DNA from 2 places in the Streptomyces sp. NPDC002730 genome. Region 1 is predicted to be linked to the other one. Evidence: riboswitches for the same ligand, from Rfam matches in the RefSeq annotation. Region 1 holds a riboswitch; the other holds the start of a gene.

What was found. A riboswitch is a leader RNA that binds a small molecule or an ion and turns the genes downstream of it on or off. The one in region 1 is predicted to bind S-adenosylmethionine.
Region 2: it holds a riboswitch for S-adenosylmethionine, as region 1 does, so the genes downstream of both, thrC (threonine synthase) here and ACFYXH_RS18340 (aminotransferase class V-fold PLP-dependent enzyme) in region 1, are expected to answer to the same signal.

Annotation. Positions count from the first base shown of each region.
Region 1 covers NZ_JBIAQG010000006.1:453,668-460,967, reverse strand. Annotated here, with positions in the region: gene ACFYXH_RS18360 (c-type cytochrome) at 1-87, shown strand, start outside; gene ACFYXH_RS18355 (Rieske 2Fe-2S domain-containing protein) at 84-1,136, shown strand; gene ACFYXH_RS18350 (cytochrome bc complex cytochrome b subunit) at 1,133-2,761, shown strand; gene trpD (anthranilate phosphoribosyltransferase) at 2,892-3,956, shown strand; SAM riboswitch class IV at 4,065-4,182, shown strand; gene ACFYXH_RS18340 (aminotransferase class V-fold PLP-dependent enzyme) at 4,390-5,805, shown strand; gene ACFYXH_RS18335 (Lrp/AsnC family transcriptional regulator) at 5,882-6,163, opposite strand; gene ACFYXH_RS18330 (rhomboid family intramembrane serine protease) at 6,160-6,885, opposite strand; gene ACFYXH_RS18325 (hypothetical protein) at 7,036-7,278, shown strand.
Region 2 covers NZ_JBIAQG010000003.1:127,555-134,854, reverse strand. Annotated here, with positions in the region: gene ACFYXH_RS08895 (hypothetical protein) at 1-180, shown strand, start outside; gene ACFYXH_RS08890 (DUF1036 domain-containing protein) at 185-535, shown strand; gene ACFYXH_RS08885 (DUF397 domain-containing protein) at 652-939, shown strand; gene ACFYXH_RS08880 (peptidylprolyl isomerase) at 902-1,399, shown strand; gene groL (chaperonin GroEL) at 1,529-3,151, opposite strand; gene ACFYXH_RS08870 (cold-shock protein) at 3,506-3,709, opposite strand; gene ACFYXH_RS08865 (MoaD/ThiS family protein) at 4,121-4,396, opposite strand; gene thrC (threonine synthase) at 4,420-5,703, opposite strand; SAM riboswitch class I at 5,721-5,848, opposite strand; gene ACFYXH_RS08855 (glucosyl-3-phosphoglycerate synthase) at 6,012-6,950, shown strand; gene ACFYXH_RS08850 (hypothetical protein) at 6,990-7,244, shown strand.

The DNA of each region.
Region 1 (7,300 bases):
CTGTTCGGCTGGATCTTCGGTCTGGGTGCGCTGATCGCAGTCGCCATCTGGGTCGCGGCCCACACCGCTAAGGCCAAGAAGTCATGAGCAGCCAAGAGAATCCAGAAGAGAACCTGCCGACAGAGCAGGGCTCCGCGCACGGCGCGGTAAAGGTCGCGGACGATCCGTTCGCGGACCCGGGGCTGCCGGCCCACAAGCCGCGCATCCAGGACATCGACGAGCGGGCCGCCAGGCGCTCCGAGCGTGCTGTCGCCTTCATGTTCACGCTGTCGATGCTGGCCACGATCGGCTTCATCGCCTCGTACGTGATCTTCCCGGTCGACAAGATCGTCTTCATCTTCCCGTTCGGGCATGTGAGCGCGCTCAACTTCTCCCTGGGTATCACCCTCGGTGTGGCGCTCTTCAGCATCGGCGCGGGAGCGGTCCACTGGGCCCGCACCCTGATGTCCGATGTGGAGGTCGCCGACGAGCGTCACCCCATCGCGGCCGAGCCCGAGGTCAAGGCCAAGGTGATGGCCGACTTCGCCGCGGGCGCGGAGGAGTCCGGCTTCGGCCGGCGCAAGCTGATCCGCAACACCATGTTCGGCGCGCTGGCCCTGGTGCCGCTCTCCGGTCTGATGCTGCTGCGGGACCTCGGGCCGCTGCCCGAGCAGAAGCTCCGCAAGACGATGTGGGCCAAGGGCAAGCAGCTCATCAACATGAACACCCATGAGCCGCTGCGTCCCGAGGACATCGCCGTGGGTTCGCTCACCTTCGCCATGCCCGAGGGCCTGGAGGAGCACGCGGAGGACTTCCAGAAGCAGATCGCCAAGGCGGCCCTGATGATTGTCCGGATCCAGCCGGATGAGATCAAGGACAAGCGCGAGCTCGAGTGGTCACACGACGGCATCGTGGCGTACTCCAAGATCTGCACGCACGTCGGCTGCCCGATCAGCCTGTACGAGCAGCAGACGCACCACGTGCTCTGCCCGTGCCACCAGTCCACTTTCGACCTCTCCGACGGCGCCCGCGTCATCTTCGGCCCGGCCGGTCACGCCCTTCCGCAGCTGCGGATCGGTGTGAATGACGATGGAAACCTCGAGGCGCTCGGCGACTTCGACGAGCCCGTTGGTCCTTCCTTCTGGGAGCGCGGATGAGTACTGCGAGCGACGACAAGAACCGCAAGGCGCCCGCAGGTGAGCGGGTCGCCGACTGGGCGGACGGCCGGCTCGGGATCTACTCCCTGGCCAAGGCCAACATGCGGAAGATCTTCCCGGACCACTGGTCCTTCATGCTGGGTGAGATCTGCCTCTACAGCTTCATCATCATCATCCTCACGGGTGTGTATCTGACGCTGTTCTTCCACCCGAGCATGAACGAGGTGGAGTACCACGGCACGTATGTCCCGATGCAGGGCATCCGGATGTCCGAGGCGTATGCCTCGACCCTGGACATCAGCTTCGACGTCCGCGGTGGTCTGCTGATCCGGCAGATCCACCACTGGGCGGCGCTGATCTTCGTCGCGGGCATGCTCGTGCACATGATGCGCGTCTTCTTCACGGGCGCCTTCCGCAAGCCGCGCGAGATCAACTGGCTCTTCGGCTTCCTGCTGCTGGTGCTCGGTATGTTCACCGGCTTCACCGGCTACTCGCTCCCGGACGACCTGCTCTCCGGTACAGGTGTGCGCTTCATGGAGGGCGCGATCCTGTCGATGCCGATCGTCGGCACGTACCTGTCGATGTTCCTGTTCGGCGGTGAGTTCCCGGGCGGTGACTTCGTCGCCCGGTTCTACTCGATCCACATCCTGCTGCTGCCGGGCATCATGATGGGCCTGCTGGTGGCGCACCTGATCCTGGTCTTCTACCACAAGCACACGCAGTTCGCGGGCCCCGGCCGGAACAACAAGAACGTCGTCGGCATGCCGCTGCTGCCGGTCTACATGGCCAAGGCCGGAGGCTTCTTCTTCCTGGTCTTCGGTGTCATCTCGGTCATCGCGGCCATCGCCTCGATCAACCCGATCTGGGCGCTCGGCCCGTACCGCCCGGACCAGGTCTCCACCGGCGCCCAGCCGGACTGGTACATGGGCTTCTCCGAGGGCCTGATCCGTGCGATGCCCGGCTGGGAGATCAATTTCGCGGGACACACGCTCGCTCTGGGTGTGTTCGTACCGCTGATGATCTTCCCGCTGATCCTGGTCGCGATCGCGGTCTACCCGTTCATCGAGTCCTGGATCACGGGGGACAAGCGCGAGCACCACATCCTGGACCGCCCGCGCAACGCCCCGACCCGTACGGCTTTCGGTGTGGCCTGGCTGACCTGGTACGTCATTCTGTTGATCGCCGGTGGCAACGACTTGTTCGCCGTCTTCTTCCACCTGTCGATCAACAGCATCACCTGGTTCGCCCGGATCGCCTTCTTCGTCGCCCCGGTCATCGCGTTCGTCATCACCAAGCGGATCTGCCTGGGTCTGCAGCGGCGTGACCACGACAAGGTGCTGCACGGGCGGGAGTCCGGCATCATCAAGCGGCTGCCGCACGGTGAGTTCGTCGAGATCCACGAGCCGCTCTCGCAGGGGCAGCTGCACACGCTCACCGCGCACCACCAGTACACGCCCGCCGAGATCGGCCCGACGGTCGACGAGAACGGTGTCGAGCGCAAGGTGAGCCGCCTGCAGAAGCTCAGGGCCAAGCTCAGCAAGAGCTACTACGGCGAGGGGAACCAGATCCCCAAGCCGACCGGCGAGGAGTACCAGGAGATCACCAGCGGCCACGGCCACCACTGATCGCCCTTAACGATCCGAGCTGATCGCCACAGCGGGAGCCCCGTCCATTCGATGGACGGGGCTCTTCGCCGTCTGCGGGGCTGGATAGGGTGGACCCATCCCTATTCGGCTGTGGACCCTGGAGTGGACCATGAACGTTGTGACCCCGGTTGGCGGCGACAGCGTGGCGGACCTCTCCTGGCCCCGCGTACTCGAAGCTCTCCTCAGCAACCGTGACCAGGGCGCCGACGCCACCGCCTGGGCCATGGACCGCATCCTCAGCGGCGAGGCGACCAACGCCCAGATCGCCGGTTTCGCGGTCGCGCTGCGGGCCAAGGGCGAGACGGTCGAGGAGATCTCCGGTCTCGTACGGACCATGTACGAGCACGCGAACCTGATCGAGGTGCCGGGCCCCAGCGTCGACATCGTCGGCACGGGCGGTGACGGCTCCAAGACCGTGAACATCTCCACGATGTCCGCGATCGTCGTCGCCGGAACGGGCGCGAAGGTCGTCAAGCACGGAAACCGTGCCGCGTCATCGGCGAGCGGCGCCTCCGACGTACTGGAGAAGCTCGGCGTCAATCTCGAGCTCACCCCGCAGCGGGTCGTCGAGGTCGCGGAAGAGGCGGGCATCACCTTCTGCTTCGCGGTGAAGTTCCATCCGGCGCTGCGGCATGTGGCGGCCGCCCGCAAGGAGCTGGGTATCCGCACCACGTTCAACTTCCTCGGCCCACTCACCAACCCGGCGAGGGTGAAGGCCCAGGCCACCGGCGTCGCGGACGCCCGGATGGCGCCGATCATGGCCGGGGTGCTCGCCGAGCGCGGCTCCTCGGCGCTGGTCTTCCGCGGCAACGACGGTATGGACGAGCTGACCACGACGGCCACCTCCCGGGTGTGGGTGGTACGCGACGGGGCGGTGCGCGAGGAGGCCTTCGACCCGCGGGACGTCGGCATCGACATGGTGCCCGTGGAGGCCCTGCGGGGCGCGGACGCCTCGTACAACGCCGATGTCGCGCGACGGCTGCTGAGCGGCGAGGGCGGGCCCGTACGGGACGCGGTGCTGCTCAACGCGGCTGCCGCTCTGGTGGCGCTGGAGCCGACGGACCGCAGCCTGAACGAGCAGCTCGCGGCGGGCATTGCCAAGGCCGCCGCTTCGATCGACTCGGGCGCGGCCAAAGCGGCACTCGAGCGGTGGATCGCCGCCAGTAACGCCTGAGAACGCCTGAGCCCGCAGTGGCGCGACGCAAGGCGCGGTTCCTTTCCCTGTCTCAGGAACTGGACCGCGCCTTGCGCGTTGTGAGCCGTATGGCAGGATGCTCTTCAAGGTCATGAGTGACAGCGATTTAGGCCCCGGCTCGCTGTCCGGCAACCCTCCGTCCGTGGCGGGGTGCCCCGGGTGAAGACCAGGCCGTAGGCAGAGAGGTCTACGGCAAGCGCGGACCCCTGCACACCCTGGGGTCCTGGTCCTCAAGGGAGCAGTCTCGTGAGCAAGCGAATGCGATAGGGCTGATCAGCCCCTTCTTCAGCAGACCCTCACATCACGCGATCGCCGTGACATGCGAGGGAAATCCCCGTACACAGAGCCTTCAGCTGGCTGCCGTGCGGGTTCGTCGAAGCCATTCCGCCTTGTCCTGCCGGGAGATACCGCCATGTCCGCACGCCCGAACACCGTTGAGACCGCCACCGCCTCCGCTGCTTCCTCCGAGTCCGCCGACCCCGTCTGCGCAGCGCCGCTTCCGGTCCTCGGCCGCGATGTGACCGTTCCGCTCGTCACCGGCGGCGAGGTCACGTACGCGGCCCTCGACTACGCGGCGAGCGCCCCGGCCCTGCAGCGGGTGTGGGACGACGTGGCCGCCTACGCCCCGTACTACGGCAGCGTGCACCGCGGCGCCGGGTACCTCTCGCAGCTCTCCACCGACCTCTTCGAGAACAGCCGCGCGACGGTCGGGGAGTTCCTCGACTGCCGCGCCGGCGACCAGGTCGTCTTCACCCGCTCCACCACCGACTCGCTGAACCTGCTGGCCGCCGCGCTCCCCGCCGACTGCCAGGTCTTCGTCTTCGAGACCGAGCACCACGCCTCGCTGCTGCCGTGGCGCGACGCCCGGGTGACCTACCTGAACGCGCCGCGTACGCCGGCCGAGGCCGTCGGGACGCTGGAGCGCGCGCTCGCCGACCGCACCGCATCCGTCGACGAGGAGTACGGGCCCGCCCTGGTCTGTGTGACCGGAGCGTCGAATGTCACCGGTGAACTGTGGCCGGTCAAGGAGCTGGCGGCCGCTGCCCACGCCCATGGCGCGCGGATCGTGCTCGACGCCGCCCAGCTCGCGCCCCACCACCCGGTCTCCGTACAGGAGTTGGACGTCGACTGGGTCGCCTTCTCCGGGCACAAGCTGTACGCGCCGTTCGGCTCGGGTGTGCTCGCGGGGCGCGCGGACTGGCTGCAGGACGCGGAGCCGTACCTCGCGGGCGGCGGTGCGTCCCGCAAGGTCGCCCGGCGTACGGACGGCGGCGTGGACGTCGACTGGCACACCACGGCCGCCCGGCACGAGGCCGGTTCACCGAACGTCATCGGCGTGTACTCCATCGCCTCCGCCTGCAAGGCGCTCACCGAGGCAGGCTTCGACAGCCTCGTCGCCCGTGAGCAGCAGCTGGTCGCCAAGGTCCGTACCGGTCTGGCGGAGGTGGAGCAGGTCAAGGTGCTCTCGCTGTTCGGGGACGACGCGCCGCGCGTCGGCGTCATCTCCTTCGTCGTCGAGGGCTGGAACAGCTCGCACTTCGCGGCCGCGCTCTCGGCGGAGTACGGCATCGGGGTACGGGACGGACTCTTCTGCGCCCACCCGTTGGTGCGGACCCTGCTGGGCAGCGACCCGCAGGACCCGGGCGAGTGCGGCGCGCCGGAGGCCGAGCCGGGCGAGCGTTCGCTCAACGCGATCCGGGTCAGCTTCGGCGCCGGTACGCCGGACGAGCATGTGGAGCGTTTCGTACGGGCGGTGAAGGAACTCGTCAGCGACGGTGCGCAGTGGAACTACCGCACGGAGGACGGCCGCTGCGTCCCGGCCGTCTGAGCCCGGCCGTCTGAGCCCGAACGGACGACGAAGCCCCCGGACCGGCCGGTCCGGGGGCTTCGTCGTGTCGCAGGCGTTACGCGTCGAGGCCGATCGCGAAGGCCGCCTCGAGGTCGTGCTGCGAGTACGTACGGAAGGCGACGTGTGTGTCGGTCCCCTCGACGCCCGGGATCTTGCTGATCCGGCCGGGGATGACATCCGCGAGATCGTCGTGCTTGGCCACCCGCACCATGGCGATGAGGTCGTACGTACCGGTGACGGAGAAGACTTCGCTGACGCTGTCCAGCGCGGCGATCGACTCGGCGATCTCGGGGATCCGGTCCACGCTGGTCTTGATGAGCACGATCGCGGTGATCACGGTTGGCTTTCTCCCTCGGTGGCCGCTGCTTGGGCCTTCACTCTAGTCCCATGCCGGAAACGTCCCCAGGCGTAGAGAAAGCCCGTCCCGAACCCCACCAGATGTGCGAGATATGCGACGCCCGGGCCGCTGCCCGCGCTCTGCGCCGCCAGCCATTGCAGGACGAACCAGAAGATCAGCACGATCCAGGCGGGGAAGCGCAGCGGCAGGAAGAAGAGGAACGGGAAGAGACTGGTGACCCGGGCCTTCGGGAAGAGGTAGAGGAAGGCGCCGAGCACGCCCGAGATCGCCCCGGAGGCTCCCACCAGGGTCTGCTCGGAGCCGGCGTTGGCCGCCGCGTAGACGAGCAGCGCCAGATAGCCGCAGCCCAGATAGAAGAGAGCGAACTCCAGCTGCCCCATCCGTTCCTCGGCCATCGCCCCGAATACGTACAGGAAGAGCATGTTGCCCAGCAGGTGCAGCCAACTGCCGTGGACGAAGAGGGCGGTGAGGGGTGTGATCAGCGCCCGGGAGGAGGAACTGCTCATCAAGTCGACGGGGATCACGCCCCAGCGCTCGAAGTATGTGCTCTGCGCGGAGAGCAGCGCGTCACCGGTGCCGTACACCGGATCGAGGCCCGAGACGGGGCTGAGGACGAACACCGCGCAGCAGACGGCGATCGCGCCGTACGTCATCGCAGGTCCCGAGGCCGCGCCCCGGACCGCACCCCACCAACCGATCATGGACAGAGCATGGCGTAGTGGGGCTGAACGGTACAGAGTGCCTCGCCGCGTCAACGGGGACCCGCGAGGCCGTAGGGTTACAGGCAGTACATCCGCAGTTCGACGGCGCACAGCGGCACCCGCACTCGCACCACGAAAAAGGACGGCACGATGACGACGGTTCCCCCGGCGACGGCCGAGACCCGCTGGCGCTGCACGCTCTGCGGCAACCTCACCCGCTTCGATGTCACCCGTTCCTCGAAGGTCGTCGAATACGTCCATCTGGACCTGGCCGGAGAGCCGACGGTCGAGGAGCGCGAGGTGGTCAGTGAGACCATCGAGTCGGTGCGCTGCCGGTGGTGCAATGCGGTGGACCAGATCGAGCTGGTGGACAGGCCGGGCGCTGCTTCCTGACGGAGCGGCCCGAACGGGTAGT
Region 2 (7,300 bases), on a different contig from region 1:
GGGGTCGTCGAACTGCCGGACCCGTCGGGGCCCGGCGCCGATCCGCGCGTGGCGCTGGGCGAGGAACCCGTCCATCGCGGCGCCGCAGGATCCCCGGTACGGACTCCAGGGCGTTCCCACGGGGAAGCGTCGCACTCGCCGGGTGTCGTGGACACTCCGGACCCGCAGTCGGAGGGGTGAGACCGTGGGCCTGACCATCCGCAACCAGTATTCAGCGCGCGTGTACGTCGCGATCGGGTTCTACGACAACTCCTGCCCCAACAACACAGGACCGCACCTCATGGGGTGGTGGGGCATAGACCCGGGCAGGGGTGCGCTGGTCTACGCGAACGATGTGAACCAGTACAGCCCCATGTGGTTCTACGTCGCCGAGGCCGTGAACGGCCCGGTCTGGGCCGGATCGCACGTCGTCCAGATTCCGAACCAGGCATTCAACCGGTGCGAGCGACCAGGGGTGTCCGGCGGGTACGCGCGAGGCTTCCGCGAACTCTTTGTCGGCGACAATGAGGACTTCACCCTCACCCTCACGGGATAGCCGCAGCTGAGCACTGCAGCAGCACCTGACGCGTGACGTCGGTCAGGTGCTGCCGTCGGCCGACCGCGGCCGCGCCTCGGGTCGGCGGAGCGGCAGTGACGGGGAGGCGCTGCTGCATGTGGCGGGGCAGCGGCGCCGGCGGCGACGACTGCCTCGAAGTCGCCGACGGCCACCCCGACATCGTCCCCGTCCACAACCCCCACGGCCCGGAGCTCGTGTTCCGGGCGTCCGCCTGGGCCTCCTTCGTCGCGGACCTCAAGCAGCACTGGCCGGCAGAGCCTCTCGGAACTGTCCGGGACTACGCCCACCGAGGCGGACCGGGGCGCCCGTCGCGCCCACGCCTGCCGGGGATGTCAGGATGGTCCTATGACGACCAAGGTCTACTTCGACATCACCATCAATGACGCCCCCGCCGGGCGGATCAACTTCAACCTGTACGACGACGTCGTTCCCAAGACGGCAGAGAACTTCCGCGCGCTCGCCACCGGCGAGAAGGGGTTCGGCTACGAGGGGTCCTCCTTCCACCGCGTCATCCCCGACTTCATGCTGCAGGGCGGCGACTTCACCCGCGGTGACGGCACGGGCGGCAAGAGCATCTACGGCGAGAAGTTCGCCGACGAGAACTTCAAGCTCACGCACAACAGGCCGGGCCTGCTCTCGATGGCCAACGCCGGCCCGAACAGCAACGGCTCCCAGTTCTTCATCACCACCGTGCTGACGCCGTGGCTGGACGGCAAGCACGTCGTGTTCGGCGAGGTCGCCGACGAGGACAGCATGGCCCTGGTCAAGAAGATCGAGAGCTACGGATCGCAGAGTGGCCGGACCAAGGCCAAGATCACCATCTCCGGCTCGGGCGTCGCCTGACGAACCTGCGGGACCTGAGCGGCCGAGAGGTCCGGGTCCCCGCGTGACCACGCGCTGAAACGCCCGAAGGCGGCACCCCTGTCAGGGATGCCGCCTTCGGTTGCGTAACCGGGCTTACTGAGCCGAGGCTCAGAAGTCCATGTCACCGCCCGGCATGCCGCCGCCCGCGGGGGCACCGGCCTTCTCGGGCTTGTCGGCGATGACGGCCTCGGTGGTGAGGAACAGCGCCGCGATGGAGGCCGCGTTCTGCAGAGCAGAGCGGGTCACCTTCGCGGGGTCGATGATGCCCTCGGCGATCATGTCGACGTACTCGCCGGTCGCGGCGTTCAGACCGTGGCCGACGGCCAGGTTGCGCACCTTCTCGACGACGACGCCACCCTCGAGACCACCGTTGACGGCGATCTGCTTGAGCGGAGCCTCCAGCGCGAGCTTCACGGCGTTGGCGCCGGTCGCCTCGTCACCATCGAGGTCGAGCTTCTCGAAGACCGAGGTCGCCTGGAGCAGAGCCACGCCGCCACCGGCGACGATGCCCTCCTCGACGGCGGCCTTGGCGTTGCGCACCGCGTCCTCGATGCGGTGCTTGCGCTCCTTGAGCTCGACCTCGGTCGCGGCGCCGGCCTTGATGACGGCCACGCCGCCGGCCAGCTTCGCGAGGCGCTCCTGGAGCTTCTCGCGGTCGTAGTCCGAGTCGGAGTTCTCGATCTCGGCACGGATCTGGTTGACGCGACCGGCAACCTGGTCGCTCTCACCGGCACCGTCGACGATCGTGGTCTCGTCCTTGGTGATGACGACCTTGCGGGCGCGGCCCAGCAGGTCCAGGCCGGCGTTCTCGAGCTTGAGGCCGACCTCCTCGGAGATGACCGTGCCGCCGGTGAGGATGGCGATGTCGTTCAGCATCGCCTTGCGGCGGTCACCGAAGCCCGGAGCCTTGACGGCAACGGACTTGAAGGTGCCACGGATCTTGTTGACGACCAGGGTCGACAGGGCCTCGCCCTCGACGTCCTCGGCGATGATCAGCAGCGGCTTGCCGGACTGCATGACCTTCTCGAGAAGCGGCAGCAGGTCCTTGACCGAGCTGATCTTCGAGTTGACGATCAGGATGTACGGGTCGTCGAGCGACGCCTCCATACGCTCCATGTCGGTGGCGAAGTACGCCGAGATGTAGCCCTTGTCGAAGCGCATACCCTCGGTGAGCTCAAGCTCCAGACCGAAGGTCTGGGACTCCTCGACGGTGATGACGCCTTCCTTGCCGACCTTGTCCATCGCCTCGGCGATGAGCTCGCCGATCTGGGTGTCGGCGGCGGAGATGGAGGCCGTGGAAGCGATCTGCTCCTTGGTCTCCACGTCCTTGGCCTGCTCGAGCAGCGCACCGGAGACGGCCTCGACGGCCTTCTCGATGCCGCGCTTGAGGGCCATCGGGTTGGCACCGGCGGCCACGTTGCGCAGGCCCTCGCGGACCAGCGCCTGGGCGAGGACGGTCGCGGTGGTCGTACCGTCACCGGCGACGTCGTCCGTCTTCTTGGCGACTTCCTTGACCAGCTCGGCGCCGATCTTCTCAAACGGGTCCTCGAGCTCGATCTCCTTGGCGATGGATACACCATCGTTGGTGATCGTGGGGGCGCCCCACTTCTTCTCGAGGACGACGTTGCGGCCCTTGGGGCCAAGGGTGACCTTGACGGCGTCGGCGAGCTGGTTCATCCCGCGCTCGAGACCGCGCCGTGCCTCCTCGTCGAACGCGATGATCTTGGCCATGTGAAGTGGTCCTCCCGGACTGGGGTGGATTCTCCGGACCGCGCTGGCGCCCGCGACGGACGGCCTGCATGCCTTGTGGTTCCTTGCCCCACCCGGCCTGCGGACCTCACCAACCCGGTCCTCGTTGTCACTCTCACTGTCAGAGTGCTAACGCCAATGATTAGCACTCGCCCTAGGAGAGTGCAAGCGACTCTCACGGATCGAAGACCCACGAGCGGACGCGCGAAGGGACCCACGAAGGGACCCGCGAGCGGACCCGGCAGCGGACCCGCGGGCAGACGCACGAGGGGCCCGCATCCCTGGTGGGATGCGGGCCCCTCGGCGTGAGTGCGTCGGTGGCCGATCGCGCCGAGATCAGACGGCGAGCTTGACCATATCCGCCTGCGGACCCTTCTGGCCCTGCGAGATCTCGAATTCGACTCGCTGACCCTCTTCAAGGGTGCGGTACCCGTCCATCTGGATCGCGCTGTAGTGGACGAAAACATCCGCACCACCGTCGACCGCGATGAAGCCGTACCCCTTCTCCGCGTTGAACCACTTGACGGTGCCCTGAGCCATGCCTAACTCCCCTATTACTGGCCCTTGCGCAGGACCGCACTTCGCGGACCCGGGTCAGACCTCCACCCTCCGACAGGAGAGGGTGTGCGCCGGAACGCGTCGACCGCGGCTGAATGTATCTGCCCAACTGCCCTCTGCAACAGGTCAATCCGACGAGAAATCCGAGCACGAGTGAACGGATAATTGAACTGAATTCAATAAATTCCGGGGCAAGTCGGGCCCGGCAAATGGCGCTTAAGAGGCAATTCGAGCGAACTTATTGGCTGCTTCTTGATGGGGCCAGGGCGCATTCTCATATGCGGCCGGCATAAGCAGCGGCGGGGCCTTCCCCAACTGTACCGCGCTCAACCATACAGAATTGCCCCCTCCGCTTCTCTTGCGGAGGGGGCAATTCTGGTGACGCTGCGTAGCTCAGCCGCCGGCGACGGCAGGAATGATCGAAACGCCCGCACCGTCCGGCGTCGCGGTCTCAAGACCCTGCTCGAAACGGACGTCGTCGTCATTCACGTACACGTTCACGAAGCGGCGCAGCTTGCCCTGGTCGTCCAGGACGCGCGCGGCGATGCCCGTGTGGTTCTTCTCCAGGTCGGCGATCACCTCGGAGAGCGTCGCGCCCTCCGCCGGGACCTCGGCCTGACCGCCCGTGTACGTACGGAGAATGGTGGGGATGCGGACGTTCACGCTCATGGTGTTCTGCCTTCCGTAGGTAGTCAGCGGGCCAGGCCGGCGTCGCGGAACGCGTCGAGGCTCGGGCGGATGGTCGCCGTGGGTCCGGTCGTCGGGGCGACCGCGTCGAGGGTCTTGAGACCGTCGCCGGTGTTGAGCACGACCGTGGTGAGCGCCGGGTCGAGCACGCCCTCCTCGATCAGCTTCCGCGTCACGCCCACGGTCACGCCGCCCGCGGTCTCCGCGAAGATGCCCTCGGTACGGGCCAGCAGCTTGATCGCGTCGACGATCTGCTCGTCGTTGACGTCCTCCACCGCGCCGCCCGTGCGGCGCGCGATGTCCAGCACGTACGGGCCGTCGGCCGGGTTGCCGATGGCCAGCGACTTGGCGATGGTGTCCGGCTTCTGCGGGCGTACGACGTCGTGCCCGGCCTTGAAGGCCGTCGACACCGGCGAGCAGCCCTCCGCCTGGGCACCGAAGATCTTGTACGGCTTGTCCTCGACCAGACCGAGCTTGATCAGCTCCTGCAGACCCTTGTCGATCTTGGTGAGCTGCGAGCCCGAGGCGATCGGGATCACGATCTGGTCGGGCAGCTGCCAGCCGAGCTGCTCACAGATCTCGTACGCCAGCGTCTTGGAGCCCTCGCCGTAGTACGGGCGGAGGTTGACGTTGACGAAGCCCCAGCCCTCGCCCAGCGGGTCGCCGATGAGCTCCGAGCAGAAGCGGTTGACGTCGTCGTAGTTGCCCTCGATGCCGACCAGCTCGCCGCCGTACACCGCGGCCATGACGACCTTGCCCTGCTCCAGGTCGTGCGGGATGAACACGCAGGAGCGGAAGCCGGCCCGCGCGGCTGCCGCACCGACGGCGCCGGCGAGGTTGCCGGTGGAGGAGCAGGAGAGAGTCGTGAAGCCGAAGGCGCGCGCGGCCTCGACGGCGATCGCGACGACGCGGTCCTTGAAGGAGTGCGTCGGGTTGCCGGAGTCGTCCTTGATGTACAGGCCACCGGTAACGCCCAGCTCACGGGCGAGATTGTCGGCCTTGACGAGCTTGGTGAAACCGGGGTTGATGTTCGGCTTCTCGGCCACGTCGGCGGGGACGGGCAGCAGCGGGGCGTACCGCCAGATATTGTTCGGACCCGCTTCGATCCGCTTCTTCAGCGCGTCGGGGTCGCCGCTCGGCAGGTCGTACGCGACTTCGAGAGGCCCGAAACACAGGGCACAGGCGAAGATCGGGCCGAGGTCGAAACGCTCTCCGCACTCGCGACACGAGAGCGCCGCGGCGGGACCGAGGTTCACGGGAGTGGTGCTTGCGACAGTCTGAACAGCCATGGAGGCGAGGCCCTTTCTCCTCATCTTCCCCGTGACGCATTTCGTCACGAGACGGAATTGGCACCTTCCCCACCGTGACCTCGCGGTCGGCGGGAGGGTTGCCGGGGCTTCAACGGGCCGTTCCCTCTGCCCCTCTGGATGAGCGGTATTCGATTGTCAGCGTGAGGACCCCCGACATGCGACGGTCATCCGCGTTGTTCAAGACTGTAACCGAAGGCCCGGACGGTTGAGATAGTCGTCCGAACCGCGAGATGAAGATCATGGCCCCTGCCGCTGCCGCGGCGTGGCACAACCAGGGAGTAACGAGCGTGCTGGAAGAGGTGGAGCGCTGGCTGAGCAGGCGTTCCTGGTCCGTGTCCGACCGGCCGCTGCACCAGCTCATCGCTGCCAAGCGCGGTACGACCGTCAGTGTCGTCCTGCCCGCCCTCGACGAGGAGGCGACGGTCGGCGAGATCGTCACCGTGATCCGGCGCGAGCTGATGGAGGCGGTGCCGCTCGTCGACGAGCTGGTCGTCATCGACTCGGGCTCGAGCGACCGTACGGCGGAGGTGGCCGCGGCGGCCGGCGCGCGGGTGGTGCACCGCGACGCGATACTGCCGCGGATACCGGCGGCCCCCGGCAAGGGCGAGGTGCTGTGGCGGTCGCTGATGGTGACCAGCGGCGACATCGTCTGCTTCATCGACGCGGACCTCAGGGACTTCTCGGCGGACTTCGTCTCCGGGATCGTGGGACCGCTGCTGACCGACCCCGAAGTGCAGTTCGTCAAAGCGATGTACGACCGGCCGCTGGGCGATGTGGCAGGTCAGGGCGGCCGGGTCACCGAGCTGGTGGCGCGTCCGCTGCTCAATCTGCACTGGCCGCAGCTGGCCGGGGTCGTCCAGCCGCTCGGCGGCGAGTACGCGGCGCGACGCTCGCTCCTCGAGCGGCTGCCCTTCCCCGTCGGCTACGGAGTGGAGCTGGGCCTGCTCGTGGACGCGCTGCACACGGTGGGTCTTGACGCGCTGGCCCAGGTGGACGTCGGCTCGCGCAAGCACCGGCACCAGGACGGGCAGGCGCTGGGCCGGATGGCCGCGGCGATCTACCGTACGGCTCAACTGCGGCTGTCCCGGGGCCACTTGGTGCGGCCGGCGCTCACGCAGTTCGAGCGCGGCGAGGACGGTTTCGAACCGCGCACCTATCCGGTGGACACGGAGGAGCGGCCGCCGATGCGCGAGATCGGTGAGTACGCGGCGCGTCGCGCGGCATAACCACCAACGCCGTAGCGGTTTGTCCAACACTTCCTACTTATGGGCTTCAGATACAGTACGGGCGCTCCGCGCCGCAGTGCCGGGCTGCCGCGGTTCCTCGGGGCCCTGGCGGTCATCACCACCGTTCTGACCGCCGTGGTCCTCCAGGGACAGGCGATGGCCGACACCGTCGCCCCGGCGAACCGGGGCGACCACAGCTCCGAGCGGCTGTGGCTCCTCGGCGGCCTGGCGCTGAGCCTGACTGCGGCCGGTGTGATCGCGGTCGCCGCCACGCGCGGGCGCCGCAATCACTGAGCGGGCGCCGCAATCACCGACCTGCTCCCGTGAATCACCAATCTGCCGACCTGCCC